Regions from separate parts of the Massilia sp. 01N417 genome, predicted to be linked through region 1. Evidence: predicted binding sites of a transcription regulator. Region 1 holds the regulator's gene; the other holds the start of a gene.

Region 1 (7,445 bases):
CGATGAAGGCCTGCAGCTCCGGGTTGTCCCTGGCTGCCTGGGTGGCCAGCGGGTGCTCGGCGGCGACCGCGCAGAAGGTCACGCCCATGATGGTGTCGGCGCGGGTGGTGAAGACGTAGAGCTTGCCCTCGTTGATCAGCTCACCCTGCTCGTCCATGATCACGTGCGGGAAGGCGAAGCGCACGCCGGTCGACTTGCCGATCCAGTTGGACTGCATGATGCGCACGCGCTCCGGCCAGCCCGGCAGCTTGTTGTCGACGTAGTCCAGCAGTTCGTCGGCGTAGTCCGTGATGCGCACGTAGTACATCGGGATCTCGCGCTTTTCGACCAGCGCGCCCGAGCGCCAGCCGCGGCCGTCGACGACCTGCTCGTTGGCCAGCACGGTCTGGTCGACCGGGTCCCAGTTCACGGTGCCGGTCTTCTGGTAGATGATGCCCTTCTCGAGCATCTTCAGGAACATCCACTGGTTCCACTTGTAGTAGTCCGGCTTGCAGGCGGTCATTTCGCGCGACCAGTCGATGGCCAGGCCCATCGACTCCATCTGGCCGCGCATGTGGGCGATGTTCGAATAAGTCCATTCGGCCGGCGGCACGTTGTTCGCCATCGCCGCATTCTCGGCCGGCATGCCGAAGGCGTCCCAGCCCATCGGCATCAGCACGTTGTAGCCGTTCATCCGCAGGTAGCGGTACATCACGTCGTTGATCGTATAGTTGCGCACGTGACCCATGTGCAGCTTACCGGACGGGTAAGGCAGCATCGAGCAAGCGTAATACTTGCCTTTTGGGAAACGCGGGTCATTTTCGACCGCTTTATAGGCGTCGATCGACTTCCAGTAGGCCTGGGCGGCCTGTTCGACTTCGGCTGGACTATATTTATCTTGCATGATGTTCTGCGGACTAATGGAGGTGAGCAGAACATTATACTGGTACATTCACCTACTGGGCGGCGTGGGCACGGGGTGCCCACCCTACGAACCACGTGTAGGGTGGGCTCTCCGAGCCCACGTGGTTTTAACGCAGCTCGAGCTCCAGGGCCGGCTTTTCGCCGTAATCCTCATAGCGCTCGTTGATGCCGATGATGCAGAAGGCCATTTCCTCCAGCACGTCCTCGGCGCGCTCGCGCATGGCGTCGGAATGCAGCACGACGATGTGCAGGGTCTCGTCCGGCCCGAGGCGGACCTTGCTCATGCCGTCCTCGTCGCGCAGGTAGCTGAGGCAGTCGACCCAGGAATCCATGGTGTGCGGGTAGGAGTCCGGGAAGCCGAAGGCGCGCTGGCTCTCGGTGTGGAAGCTTTCGGTGTCGACGATTGCGGCGCCGTTCAGTTCGACGGTGGCCATAGGGATTCTCCGATTCATCGTCGCCCCCGCCTTTCGCGGGAACGACGAAGGTTTATTCGCGGGGCGACTTGATGCGGCCAGTATGCCAGCAGAACGCCGGCAAAGCCGTACAGTTCGGCTTTAAGCCTTCAGGCCCAGCACATCCTGCATGTCGTACAGGCCGGTCGGCTTGTCGGCCAGGAAGCGTGCGGCGCGCAGGGCGCCCTGGGCGTAGCTGACGCGGCTGCTCGACTTGTGGCTGATCTCGATGCGCTCGCCGATGCCGGCGAACAGCACGGTGTGGTCGCCGACGATGTCGCCGCCGCGCACGGTGGCGAAGCCGATGGTCGAGGGGTCGCGTTCGCCGGTCACGCCTTCGCGGCCGTAGACGGCGCACTGCTGCAGGTCGCGGCCGAGGGCGTCGGCGATGACCTCGCCCATCTTCAGCGCGGTGCCGGACGGGGCGTCGACCTTGTGGCGGTGGTGGGCTTCGATGATCTCGATGTCATAGCCTTGCGAGAAGTTCTTCGCCGCCATTTCCAGCAGCTTCAGCGTGACGTTCACGCCGATGCTCATGTTCGGCGCGAACACGATCGCGGTCTTTTCGGCGGCGGCGCGGATCGCGGCCTTGCCGGCTTCATCGAAGCCGGTGGTGCCGATGATCAGCTTGACGCCGTGGGCGGCGCAGTATTCCAGGTGCTCCAGCGTGCCTTCCGGACGGGTGAAGTCGATCAGGTACTGGGCGCCGGCCAGGCCTTGCTCCAGGCTCGATCGGATCGTCACGCCGGTCAGCTGGCCCGAAAAGGCGCCGGCATCCGAGCCGATGAAGGGATTGCCTGCGCGATCGAGTGCACCGGCCAGGGTGGCGTCGTCGGCTGCGGCGATGGTCTCGATCAGCATGCGGCCCATGCGGCCGCTGGCGCCGGCGACGGCGATATTCAATTGCGTCATGCCCCTTACTCCCCGCCGCGCTTGGCCGCGTCTTCGCGCTTGCGCTTCAGTTCGTCCAGCGATTCCTGTTCGGTCTTGGTCTCGTACTTCGAAATGCCGATCAGGCGCGAGATGTATTCACGCTCGCTCGGCAGGTTGCCGCCGTCGATCTTGGCCAGCAGGTTGTCCTTGAAGTAGACGGTGACGCGGCTGGTGGTCAGCTCGCCGTTGCCGCGCGCGAGGTAGAAGGGATAGTCCCAGCGGTCGGCGTGGAAGGCGTCCATCAGCAGCGGGGTGCCGAGGATGAACTTGACCTGGTCGCGGGTCTGGCCGACCTTCAGCTGGGTCAGCATTTCCTGGGACACGAAGTTACCCTGCTGGATGTCCGGACGATACGGCGAGAACACCCACAGGAATTTCTGCAGCTTGGTGACGGTGGTCGTTTGCGCGCCCGAATTCGCGATTGCCGCGGACTTGTCGGCATCGGCGGCGACCGCGGCCGGGGCGGTGCTCACCGGCGCTGCCGGCTTGGTCTGGTTACGCCAGGATGCGCAGCCGGAGACCGTCAGCGTCGTGACGGCAAGGCCGGCCACGAGCGCTGCCCGGGCGTGGGAACGATGGAAAACGGCATTCATGACGCGCATATCTAACCTTAAAAACGATTGAGCGAGATTCTAGAAACGCTATATCATAAAGCACTACGCCCATCTCGGCCCATCTAAGAGTAACAAAACATGAGCAACAACCCAACCGACCTGAAGGCCAGCGGCCTCAAAGCGACACTACCGCGGCTGAAAATCCTGGAGATCTTCCAGAACAGCACGGTGCGGCACCTGACGGCGGAAGACGTATACAAAACCCTGCTGAACGAGAACATGGACGTCGGCCTGGCGACGGTGTACCGCGTGCTGACGCAGTTCGAACAGGCCGGTCTCCTGAACCGCAATCACTTTGAAACCGGCAAGGCCATCTACGAGCTGAACGCCGGTTCGCACCACGACCACCTGGTCTGCCTCGACTGCGGCCACGTCGAGGAGTTCTACGACGAAGAGATCGAAAGCCGCCAGCAGAAGATCGCCCTCGAGCGCGGCTTCAAGATCGCCGAGCACGCCCTCGCCATCTACGGCAACTGCCAGAAGACGGATTGCCCGCACCGGCACCGTTAAGCTGCGCATACTCCTATAGCTCGTCCTGCGCCGCGCGCCGGCTGGCCGCGGCGATGACCCTGTTCACCGCCGCGATCACCAGTTCCGGCTCGTCCTTCTGGATGTCGTGCCCGCTTTTCAGGGTCAGCACCTGGTAGCCTTCGCTGAACTGGCGCAGGAAATTGGCGTGCAGGTCGCGCTTGAGCGCCACCGCCTCCACGCTCTGCAGGAAGAATTCCGGCTTGTCGACTTGCTGCACCGAAGTCAGGACCACCACCGGCACGTCCGGCAGCTTGCCGTCCAGCGGCGGCGGCAGCGCTCCCTGGTCGAGGACCGGCTTCAGCGCATCGTACTCCGCCCTGAACCTGGCCGGCACGAGGGCCTCGAACCGCCGGTCGTCGTCCGCCGCGCGCCCGGCATCGAGCCTGCGCAGGCCCGGATTGAAGCGTTCGTCGGCCGGGTCGACCAGCACCATGCCGGCTACCTGGCCGGGATGGCGCAGCGCAAAGGCGCGCGCCAGCAAGCCGCCGTAGGAATGGCCGACCAGGATGAAGGGCGGCTTCAGCCCCGCCGCGGCCACCAGCTGGTCGAGCTCCCGGCTGCTTTGCAGGATGTTGCGCGGTTCGGGACGCGGGTCGGAGCTGCCATGGCCGGCGCGCGAATAGCTCATCACGTGCGCCGATTTCGCCACCTCCGGCGCCACCTTGCGCCAGGTATCCAGCCCGGTGCCGAAACCGGATTCGAAGATGACGGTATAGCGCCCGCTGCCCTGCTCCGCCGCCTGCACCTGCCAGGCGCCCACGGCGATGCGCTCCTCCGGCGCCGAGGCGCCGGTGCGTGCGACGGCGCAGCACACCAGCATGATGATCGCGAGGATAAGGGGACGTCTGAATCGGTTCACGGCAGTTCCTTGGCGGATGGCGCGCGCGGCGCAGTGAACCGACTATATCTAGAGAGGATTCCCGCCGAAACTGTAAGAAACCTCAGGAGTGAGCGCTTTAGGAATGGCTGAGCGCGTTCGAGAGGAGCTTGGCCGTGATATCGACGATCGGGATCACCCGCTCATAGGCCATGCGGGTCGGGCCGATCACACCCAGGGTGCCGACGATCTTGCCGTTCACCTCATAGGGCGCGGTGACCACGCTCATTTCGTCCATCGGCACCAGCTTGGATTCGCCGCCGATGAAGATCTGCACGCCGCCGGCCTTGCTGGAGACGTCCAGCAGCTGCATCAGGCCGGTCTTCTGCTCGAACATCTCGAACATCTGGCGCAGCGAACTCATATTCGACGAGAGGTCGGCCACCGACAGCAGGTTGCGCTCGCCCGCAATGATCATGTCGTCGGTTTCCTGCAGGGCTTCGCTGCCCGCATCCACCGCGGACTGCATCAGGCGCGCCATGTCGTCGCTCAGCTTGCGCAATTCTCCGGTCAGGCGCGCGCGCACCTCGTCGAAGGACAGGCCGGCGAAATTCTGGTTCAGGTAATTGGCCGATTGCGTCAGCTCGGAGGGGCTGTAGTCGACGTCGGTCAGCAGCAGGCGGTTCTGGACGTCGCCGCGCGGGTCGACGATCACCAGCAGGATGCGTTTTTCCGACAGGCGCAGGAATTCGATCTGCTGGAACGCCGACTCGCGCCGCGGGCTCTGCACCACGCCGGCAAACTGCGACAGCGAGGACAGCATCTGGGCCGCGTTGGCGATCACCTTCTGCGGCTGGTGCGCGGGCAGGCGCATGCCGGCTTCGACGGCGTTCTCGTCGATCTGCCGCACGGTGAGGAGCGTATCCACGAAGATGCGGTAGCCGCGCGGCGTCGGGATCCGGCCGGCCGAGGTGTGGGGGCTGGCGACATAGCCCATCTCCTCGAGGTCGGCCATGATGTTGCGGATCGTGGCCGGCGACAGGTCGAGGCCGGAAATCTTCGACAGCGCGCGCGAGCCGACCGGCTGGCCGTCGGCGATATAGCGCTCGACCAAGGCTTTCAGCAGGGTTTGTGCACGGTTATCGAGTTGCATGGTTCACATTATGCCTGTTCGCCCGCCGCGTGTGCAGTCATGCGTGCCGTCAACGACGCTTCAGGCATGGTTGCGCTCGAGCCAGTCCAGCAGTTCGTCGACATCGCGCACGATCGCGTCCGGCTCGACGCCGTGTTCGATATGCTTGCGGCTGCCGTTGCGGTTCATCCAGACCGCGCGCAGGCCGGCGCGCTGGGCGCCCTGGACGTCGAGCAATACGTCGTCGCCCACGTAGACGGCGTCAAGCGGGGCCACGCCCAGTTCGCGGCAGCCGGCCAGGAAGATCGCCGGATCCGGCTTGGCCACGCCGAACTCGGGTGCCGATACCGACGCCCGGAAATGGTGGGCCAGCCCGATGGCCCGCAGGTCGGCATTGCCGTTCGTGATCGCGCCCAGCAGCACCCTGGTCTTCAGGCGCAGCAATCCCGGCACCACGTCGTCGTAAGGCACCACGGCATTGCGGGCGGCAAAGAACTCGGCCATCGCCAGCTCCACCTTGGCGGCATCCTCGCCGGCCTGTTCGAAGGCGGCCAGCAGGCCGGCGCGGCGCAGCTTGCCCAGGTCGAGCTGGAACTCCGGCTTCTGCGCCAGCAGTTCCAGGCGCGCCTGGCGCAGGCTGTCGATGGTGAAGCGCTGGGCGACACGCGGCGCGTGCTCGCGCAGCCAGGCGAACAGGATCTGTTCGGCTTGCAGGATCACCGGGGCGATCGGCCACAGCGTATCGTCCAGGTCGAAAAGGAGGGCCTTGGGCCAGGCGCGTGGGGTCGTCGTCATGCTCGGGAGTCGGAGGGAGGGCGGGTCAAGGATAGCGAGGCCGGCCTTGAAAATCAACGGCATGCAGATGTCGTTACACCGTGATACAAAGGCAAATGAGGCTGCGGCTTGGCAAATGCTCTAAAATGTCGGGCAATATTCTACTCAGCGGTGCCGCCGGTCCTGCCGTGCGCCATCCCGTCCAACGGAGATTCTATGAAGAGTTCGATCCTGTATGCCGGCGCTGCGCTGGCATGCGCGCTTGGCCTGTCCGCCTGCGGCGGCGGCAGCGGTGACCTGCCCCTGACCGTAACCATCGCCGGCGGCGTGACCAAGGAAGGCCTGGTACTGGTTAACCAGGGCAATGGCGACGAGATTGCGGTTCCGGCCGGCGCGGCCAGCGTCCAGTTCCCGAAATACCTGTCGACCGACGACGAGTTCAACATCTCGTACAAGTCCCTGCCGTCGAACGTCAGCGGCTGCACCATCAGCAACAACAAGGCACGCGCCAACTACTATACGGTCTACACCACGGTGCCGACGGTGTTCTGCACGATCAAGACCCACACCCTGTCGGTCACGGTGACCGGCCTGACCGGCACCGGCCTGGAACTCGTCAACGGTTCCAACCGCAAAGTGGTGACGGCTGCCGATGCGGCCCAGCCGGTGGCCATCGGCGACATTCCGGAAGACGGCGCCTACGGCGTGACCATCCTGAACCAGCCGGATACGCAGACCTGCACGATCAGCGGCGGCACCGGCACCATGACCGCCACCGGCCCGGGCACCACGCCTGTGGTCACCTGCGGTCCGAAGACCCAATAATCTGGAAACTGGAGAGTAAAGTATGAAGTTCCACCTCGTGCGCCCGGCCCTGATCCTGGCTTCATCCGTGGTCCTGGCGTCCTGCGGCGGCGGCGGCAAGGAGACCTACCCGATCAAGGTCACGGTCTCCAACGTCCAGTATCCAGGTCTGATCCTGACCACCAACGGCCAGGAACTGGCCGTTCCGGTACCGGCCAAGCCCGGCGACACCCAGGTCCTGTATTTCGCGAACGGTCTCGACTACGGCACCCGCTACGACGTGATTCCGAAAGGCGGCACCGCCACGCTCGGCGGCGGCTCGCAGCCGGCGCACCAGAACTGCGTCACCAACGGTTATCCGCGCGAATACGGCACGGCGGGCCAGACCGCTTCGATCGAATCGGCACGCACGCCGGCAATCGAGGTGTTCTACTCCTGCTCCATCCTGTCGTACGCGCTGAGCGGCACCATCACCGGCCTGCCGT
Region 2 (7,445 bases), on a different contig from region 1:
AAGAGCAGTTCGACGACACCTTCGGGCGCAACGTCAAAGGTACCTTGTTCACCGTGCAGAAAGCGCTGCCGCTGCTGTCGAAAGGCGCCTCGGTGATCATGACCGGTTCCACCGCCGGCAGCAGCGGGACCCCGGCCTTCAGCGTCTACGCCGCCAGCAAGGCCGCGGTGCGCGCCTTCGCCCGCAACTGGATCCTCGACCTGAAGGACCGCGGCATTCGCATCAACACCATCAGCCCGGGCGCTACCCGCACCCCCGGCCTGGTCGAACTGGCCGGCGACGACGCCCGGCAGCAGCAAGGCCTGCTCGACTACATGGCTTCGCAGATCCCGCTGGGCCGCGTCGGCGAACCGGACGAGATCGCGAAGGCCGCGGTGTTCCTGGCATCAAGCGATGCCAGCTTCGTCAACGGCGCCGAACTCTTTGTCGACGGCGGCCAGGCCCAGATCTGAGCCGCGTGCGTCACCGAAACGGCCCGGCTGTCATCATGTGCGAAACTTCTCGGGGAGGACCGCATGTGGTGGGAGCAGAGCTGGCGCACGATACAGGAGGAATTCTCGGACCTCGGCAACGCCGATGACGTCACCCGCGTGGTCGTGCGCCTGATCGTCGCGGTGGGACTCGGCGGCCTGCTCGGCTACGAGCGCGAATCGGTCGGCGCCTCGGCCGGGCAGCGCACCCACATGCTGGTGGCGCTCGGCTCGGCGCTGTTCATCCTGATCCCGCTGCAGGCCGGCATGCGGATCGACGACCTGTCGCGGGTGCTGCAGGGCGTGACGGCGGGCATCGGCTTCCTCGGCGCCGGCGCCATCCTCAAGCTGCGCGAACGGAACGACATCAAGGGCCTGACCACGGCCGCCAGCGTGTGGCTGACCGCCGCCATCGGGGTGGCGGCCGGGATGGGCCGCGAGACCACGGCGGTGGTCAGCGCGGTGTTCGCCTTCGTGATCCTGTCCCTGCTGCGGCGCAAGGACAAGGAGTAGGCGGCGACGCTCAGGCGGCTCTCAGGCGCCGCTCAGGCAAGGTAAGGCTGGTAGGCGATCCCGTCCTGCATCTGGCCGACCAGCAGGGCGTGCAGTTCGCTGCCCTCGCTGACGCCGGCCAGCACCTGGCCCTCGGTCGCGCCGTTCTTCAGCACCTGCAGCCAGTAGGCGTAGCCGGCCGGATCCGGCGCCCGGTGCAGCATGTGCTCGTAGACCTTGGTGAGAAAGTCCTCGGCGCTACGGGTGGCGCCGTACATCCCGGTGAATTCGGTGTCCTTCGTGAACGCCGTCGCCACGTCCACCAGCGAGGCCCCGCGGTCCATCACGCCGAGCCAGTAGCCCAGGCCCGCCAGGTCGGGCACGCGGTCGAAGGCGGCCGCGTACAGCTGGTAGGCCTTGCCAGCCACGCCGTCGGTGTCGAAGGCCAGCGCGCCGTCGGCGAACAGCAGGCGCTCGATGCCGGTCAGGGTGTCGCTGCCCTCGGCGCCGCCGTTGTCGGTGACCGTCATGCCGGCACCGTTGCGCGCGATCGTGAAGCCGTCGCGTGCGCCCGCATATACCGCCGTGTCGAGGCCCGCGCCGCCGTCGAGGCGGTCATCGCCGCCGCCGCCGCTCAGCGTGTCGTTGCCGGTACCGCCGGCGATGCTGTTGGCCACCGCGTTGCCGGTGATTTTGTCGTTGCCCGCGCCGCCGATCGCGTTCTCGATCACCGAGCCGATGTCGATCGTGATCTGGCCGCGCGCGGTGATGGTCGAGGCCTTGGCGCCGACATGGCTCCAGTAGCCCGCTTCCAGCGACAGGCTCAGGTCCTGGGTCTGGTCCGAACCGTCGATGGTGTCGTTGCCGCCGCCGTCGCCGATCATCAGGTAGGCGCCGCCGATGATGTAGCGGGTATCGCCGCCGTGGAAGCTGGCGGACGGACCGTACAGGTACTGCAGGGACGCGACGTCGAGGGGGCTGAACTGGCCGGGATTGCGCTCGGTGCCGGTGTAGCTCATCACCGTGTACAGCACGTGGTCTTCCGACTGCGGCAGGTAGGGGCCGGGACCGCTGTTGCCGGTCGCGTCGGCGTCGGCGAAGGGATGCTTGAGGCCCAGTGCGTGGCCGATCTCGTGGGTGACCACCCGCATGAATTCGGCGCCGTTGTCGAGATTCGGCGACAGCGCCAGCTGGGTGGCGTCGACCATCACCCGCGATCCCGCGCGGGTCGGCTGCAGCGTATAACCGTAGCCGGCCGAATCCTCCTGCTGGTTGTTGGCGAAGACGATGGTGCCGAGCGCTTCGGTGTCGGTGGTCTCGACGAAGTGCACGTCGATCAAGGTCTCGATGTAGGCCAGCACCGCCTTGGTGTACCTGATCTGGTCGGCGTTGAAGGGCTTGAAACCCTTCTTGTCGTCGGCGTCGAAGAAGCTCGGCGAGGTCTGCGCGAAGGCATAGCCGATGACGCGATCGTCGCCGACGGCGCCGTCGAGGAAGGGGGCGCCGTCGAAGACGAGGGCATCGATCCAGTAGGGCAGCTTCTGCACGCCCGGGGCCCAGGTCCAGTCCTCGATGTCGGGATTGGTCTTGTACCAGTCGGCGTGGATGGTGCCGCTGTCGTGGCCGCCGGGGTCGAGCACCAGGTCGCGGCGGTCGTGGATCTCGTAGTGGTCGTCGCCCTTGCCGCCGACCATGATGTTCAGGCCGCTGCCGCCGTCGAAGAAGTCGTTGCCGCCCTGGCCGAACAGCAGGTCGTCGCCGTCGCCGCCCAGCAGGGTGTCGTTGCCGCTGCCGCCGACCAGGTAGTCGTCGCCGGGGCCGCCGTCGAGCAGGTCGCTGCCGCCGTTGCCGATGAGGTCATCGTCGCCGGCGCCGCCGTGGATGTCCTCGTCGGACAGCGTGCCCTTCAGGGTGTCGTTGGCGGGCGTGCCGTCGATGCGGATCGACCCGGTGAGGTTGGCGGATATGGGCACGGCGTCTCCTTGCTGGGAAACCGACACGATACCGTATCGGTCCCGGCGGAAAATCCGCGCATTCTCACCACGCGCAGGCGATCAGTCGCGATCCGGCGCGCCCAGCGGGAACAGCGGACGGTAGGGACGCGCTTCTTCCACCGCGCGGGCGAAGGAGGGCCGGCCGAGCAGGCGCGAACGGTAGGCGCGCAGCACCGGATAGTCGGCGGAGATGGGGTGGACCCAGTCGGCGTAGAACAGCGAGGGCGCGGCGGCGCAGTCGGCCAGGCTGAACCCGTCGCCCGCGGCCCAGGTCCGGCCTTCGAGCCGCTGCTCCAGCCAGGCGTAGGCCCACTCCAGCTTCTCGGCCGCATGCGCCAGTCCCTCGCGGCGCTTGTCCGGATCGCCGCTCAGGGCGCCGCCCACCGCGTGCTGGACCGGCGACATCACGTGCAGGTCGAAGAAGCGGTCGAGGAAGCGCACGTCCAGCGCCGCCATCGCATCGGCCGGCAGCAGGCGCACCGGTCCCGGATGGGCCAGCTGCAGGTACTCGATGATGATGCTGGTCTCGGCGACGTCGCGCTCGCCATCCACCAGCAGCGGGAACTTGCGCAGCGGCCAGCGGCGCAGCCACTCGCCCACATGCTGCGGCGTGTCCGGCCCGATGCTGCGGAATTCGAAGGGCAGGGCGTTCTCGTACAGCGCAATCAGCACTTTCTGCGTGTAGGAGGAAAAGGGATGACCGTAGAGCGCGAGCGGCATGGGTTTGCTCCTCTTTCAAAATAAGCAATATACTAATCCGGATTCGGTGCTCAACCAAGGAGATAAAGATGAAGCGTTTGACCGCGGCGGATTTCGACCCCGAAGTACTGAAGCTGTTCGACGGCTATGTGCACGGCCGCCTGTCGCGCCGCGATTTCCTCGCGCGGGCAGGCCGCTATGCGGTGGGCGGCGTGACCGCCACCACCCTGCTGGCGCAGCTGTCTCCTTCGTTCGCGGCGCCGCTGGTTGCCGCCGGCGATGCGCGTGTCAAGACCAGCTACCAGGAATTCCCGTCGCCGCAGGGCTACGGCAAGGTGCGCGGCTACCTGGCGATGCCGGCGAACGCCAAGGGCAAGCTGCCTGCGATCCTGGTGGTGCATGAAAACCGCGGCCTGAATCCGCACATCGAAGACATCGCGCGCCGCCTGGCGCTCGAGGGCTTCATCGCCTATGCCCCCGATGCCCTGTTCCCGCTGGGCGGCTATCCCGGCGACGAGGACAAGGCCAGGGAACTTTTCCCCAAGCTGGACCAGGCCAAGACCCGCGCCGATTTCGTCGCCGCCGCGCATGCGCTGGCCACGCTGCCGCAGGGGAGCGGCAAGGTCGGCGTGGTCGGCTTCTGCTATGGCGGCGGCATCGCGAATTACCTGGCCACCCAGATCCCGGACCTGGCGGCCGTCGTGCCCTTCTACGGCTCGCAGCCGCAAGCCGCCGACGTCGCCCGCATCCGCGCACCGATGATGATCCACGATGCCGGCAAGGACGAGCGCATCCTGGCCGGCTGGCCGGCCTACGAGGCCGCGCTGCAGGCCAACAAGGTGCACTACCAGCACTTCGTCTATGCCGGCGCCGAGCACGGCTTCAACAACGACACCACGCCACGCTACGACGAGGCGGCGGCCAAGCTGGCGTGGGGCAGGACGGTCGCCTTCTTCAAGGAAAAGCTGGACTGAAGCGGTAGAGATTCCCTTTGTCAGGGGGAAGCTTTTCGGGGTGCAATTTGTTTCAATCGAAGCCTTTCAACTCTCGCTTTGATCGGACTTCTCATGACACTTCGCATCCTCAGGCGGGTTCGCTGACGGCGCCGCCCAAAACGAAAAGGCACCCGAAGGTGCCTTTTTCCTTGCCGCGGTGATGGCTTACACATAAGCCGCCAGCGCCGTTTTCATCTTCTTCAGCGCAGCCGTTTCGATCTGGCGGATGCGCTCGGCCGACACGCCGAACTCTTCGGCCAGCGTGTGCAGGGTCGCGCCCGAGCCGTCGTCGTTGGCCAGCCAGCGTGCTTCCACGATGCGGCGCGAACGCGGGTCCAGCTTGCCCAGGGCCGTTTCCAGGCCTTCCGACTGCAGGCGCACCGTGTCGTTGGCTTCCAGCACCTTGGTCGGTTCCTGCTGGTCCGAGGACAGGTAGGCGATCGGCGAGAACTTGTCGTCTTCGTCGTCGGTCGGCGCTTCGAGCGCGATGTCGCGGCCCGACAGGCGGGTTTCCATCTCGACCACTTCTTCGCGCTTGACGCCCAGCATCTGCGCCATGTCGGCCACCTGTTGCGGCGACATGGCATCCAGGCCCACTTTGTTGCTGCGCAGGTTGAAGAACAGCTTGCGCTGGGCCTTGGTCGTCGCGACCTTCACCAGACGCCAGTTCTTCAGGATGTATTCGTGCATCTCGGCCTTGATCCAGTGCATGGCGTACGACACCAGGCGCACGCCCTGGTTCGGGTCGAAGCGCTTCACTGCCTTCATCAGGCCGATATTGCCTTCCTGGATCAGGTCGGCGTGCGGGAGGCCATAGCCGAGGTAGCCGCGTGCGATCGAGACCACCAGGCGCAGGTGCGACATCACCAGCTTCTGCGCGGCGTCCAGGTCATTCTTGTCCCGCAAGCTCTTTGCCAGCGAGACCTCTTCCTCGTGGGACAGCATCGGCAGACGGTTGACGGCCGAGATATAGGCGTCGATGTTGCCGAGATTGCCAGTGAAACCCAGTCCCAGAGCACGGGTGCCAGCGGGAACCAATGCGGATTGTGCGGACATAGTCATTTTCCCTCGTAGAATAATCTGTGCTGCATCGTCAATTTGACCGCAAAACCGCCCCGGAGGCGCAAGTTTTACGGTTTGTTACGGGATGCGAACGGTGTGCTCTTGAGCCACTTCCGTTTAGTACTGACGTAATATTAGCACTCTCTTGAGGTGAGTGCTAGCCGCCACCATATCCCCGACGACGTCCTTAAGTCCTGCTAAAGTATTGCTCTAAAGAATTGATTTTTTGGCTTTGTTTCAACTGTAGAGCAGGTGAGAGCGCTCCGGTTGACAGGGGTCAAACGTGACGCTCTTATGATTTGAACTGGTAGAAGACAGGTTAGACCCCACATGATATGGGGTCTGTGAAGTGGCGCACTTACGTTTGTAGGCGTATTTCCCGCCTCGGCTGCGGTTTTTTCTGGCGAACAGCAGCCGAGTTAGCGAAAGAATAATTAATTCATGCGCGCCAGATGCCGCTGCACCGACAGCATCGCGCCCACCAGGCCAAGCCCGGCGCTGATGGCCAGCAGGCCCGCCAGGCCCAGCGGCGACAGCGGCGCGAGCTGGAACTCGGAAGCGTACAGGCGGGCGAACTCGGCGATGGATGCGTTCAGCGGACGCAGGGCCAGCGCCACCGCACCCAGCGCCACCGCGCCGGCGCACAGGCCGAGCAGGGCGCCCGTGTAGTAGAAGGGGCGGTGGATGAAGTTGTCGGTCGCGCCCAGCAGCTTGGAGACGGCGATCTCGTCGCGCTGGGTCAGCACCTGCAGGCGGATGGTGTTGAACACCACCGCGATCACGACCACGCCGAGGGTGATCGCCAGCAGCAGCAGCACCAGGCGCAGCACGCCCAGCAGTGCGGCCAGGCGCTTCACCCAGGCCGAGTCGACCTGCACCGAGTCCACGCCCGGCAGCGCCTGCAGCTGGTCGGCGATGCCGTCGATGCGGGCGGCGTCGGTGCTGCTGGTGAAGCCTTGCAGCTTCATCACGTAGCTGTCGGGCAGGGGATTGTCGCCCAGGGTCTCGATCACGTCGGCGAGGCCGCTCTTGGCCTTCAGGTTGTCGAGCGCCTGCTCGCGGGGCGTGAAGCTGATCTTCGCGTGGCTGCCGGCCAGGATGCGCTGCAGCTGCGGCGCCAGCGCCTGCGCCTGCTCGCGGGTGGCGTCCGTCTTCATGAACAGGCTGATCTCGGGATCGACCGAGAGCTGTTCCGACATCGGGCGCACGTTGTCGAGCAGGGTCAGGCCGGCGAAGGGCAGGGTCAGCGCCAGCGATACCACCAGCACGTTGAACAGGAAGCTGCCGGGCGACTTGCGCACCTGGGCAAAAGCGGCGCCGAGGGCGAAGCGGTGTTGGCGGAACCAGATATTCATGCCGCACCTCCCACCAGCTGGCCATGCTCGAGGCGGATCACGCGCGCGGCGGCGTCCAGGATCTGTTCGTCGTGGGTCGAGATCATGCAGGTCACGCCGACGGAATTGAAGGCGCGCAGGGCATCGATCACGCGGTCGGCCGCGGCGCGGTCGAGGTTCGCGGTCGGCTCGTCGGCCAGGATGATCTGCGGACGGTTGACGATGGCGCGGGCGATCGCCACGCGCTGTTGCTCGCCGCCGGACAGTTCCAGCGGCATCGCCCTGGCGCGGTCGAGCAGGCCGACCTTGTCGAGCGCGGCGCGGGCACGCTGCTCGGCCTGCGCGGTCGAGGCGCCGGTGACGATCAGCGGCAGCATCGTGTTGGCAAGGATGCTGCGG

What was found. Region 1 encodes HrcA, which represses chaperone genes, less so after heat shock. Its sites were predicted from a motif close to TTAGCACTCNNNNNNNNNGAGTGCTAA; they were not measured.
Region 2: rpoH (RNA polymerase sigma factor RpoH) is a predicted target of HrcA. The motif match lies at 5,847-5,873, and genes of this name have one in related genera.

What each region holds. Positions count from the first base shown of each region.
Region 1 covers NZ_JBFTRS010000007.1:127,594-135,038, reverse strand. The annotation lists gene leuS (leucine--tRNA ligase) at 1-883, opposite strand, end outside; gene AC1DOQ_RS10195 (barstar family protein) at 1,011-1,337, opposite strand; gene dapB (4-hydroxy-tetrahydrodipicolinate reductase) at 1,458-2,267, opposite strand; gene AC1DOQ_RS10185 (outer membrane protein assembly factor BamE) at 2,273-2,890, opposite strand; gene fur (ferric iron uptake transcriptional regulator) at 2,981-3,412, shown strand; gene AC1DOQ_RS10175 (alpha/beta fold hydrolase) at 3,426-4,292, opposite strand; gene hrcA (heat-inducible transcriptional repressor HrcA) at 4,390-5,403, opposite strand; gene AC1DOQ_RS10165 (HAD family hydrolase) at 5,464-6,177, opposite strand; gene AC1DOQ_RS10160 (hypothetical protein) at 6,373-6,981, shown strand; gene AC1DOQ_RS10155 (hypothetical protein) at 7,004-7,445, shown strand, end outside.
Region 2 covers NZ_JBFTRS010000001.1:139,477-146,921, forward strand. The annotation lists gene AC1DOQ_RS00690 (SDR family NAD(P)-dependent oxidoreductase) at 1-452, shown strand, start outside; gene AC1DOQ_RS00695 (MgtC/SapB family protein) at 516-983, shown strand; gene AC1DOQ_RS00700 (DUF4214 domain-containing protein) at 1,016-2,935, opposite strand; gene AC1DOQ_RS00705 (glutathione S-transferase family protein) at 3,017-3,676, opposite strand; gene AC1DOQ_RS00710 (dienelactone hydrolase family protein) at 3,745-4,629, shown strand; gene rpoH (RNA polymerase sigma factor RpoH) at 4,816-5,706, opposite strand; gene ftsX (permease-like cell division protein FtsX) at 6,147-7,067, opposite strand; gene AC1DOQ_RS00725 (cell division ATP-binding protein FtsE) at 7,064-7,445, opposite strand, start outside.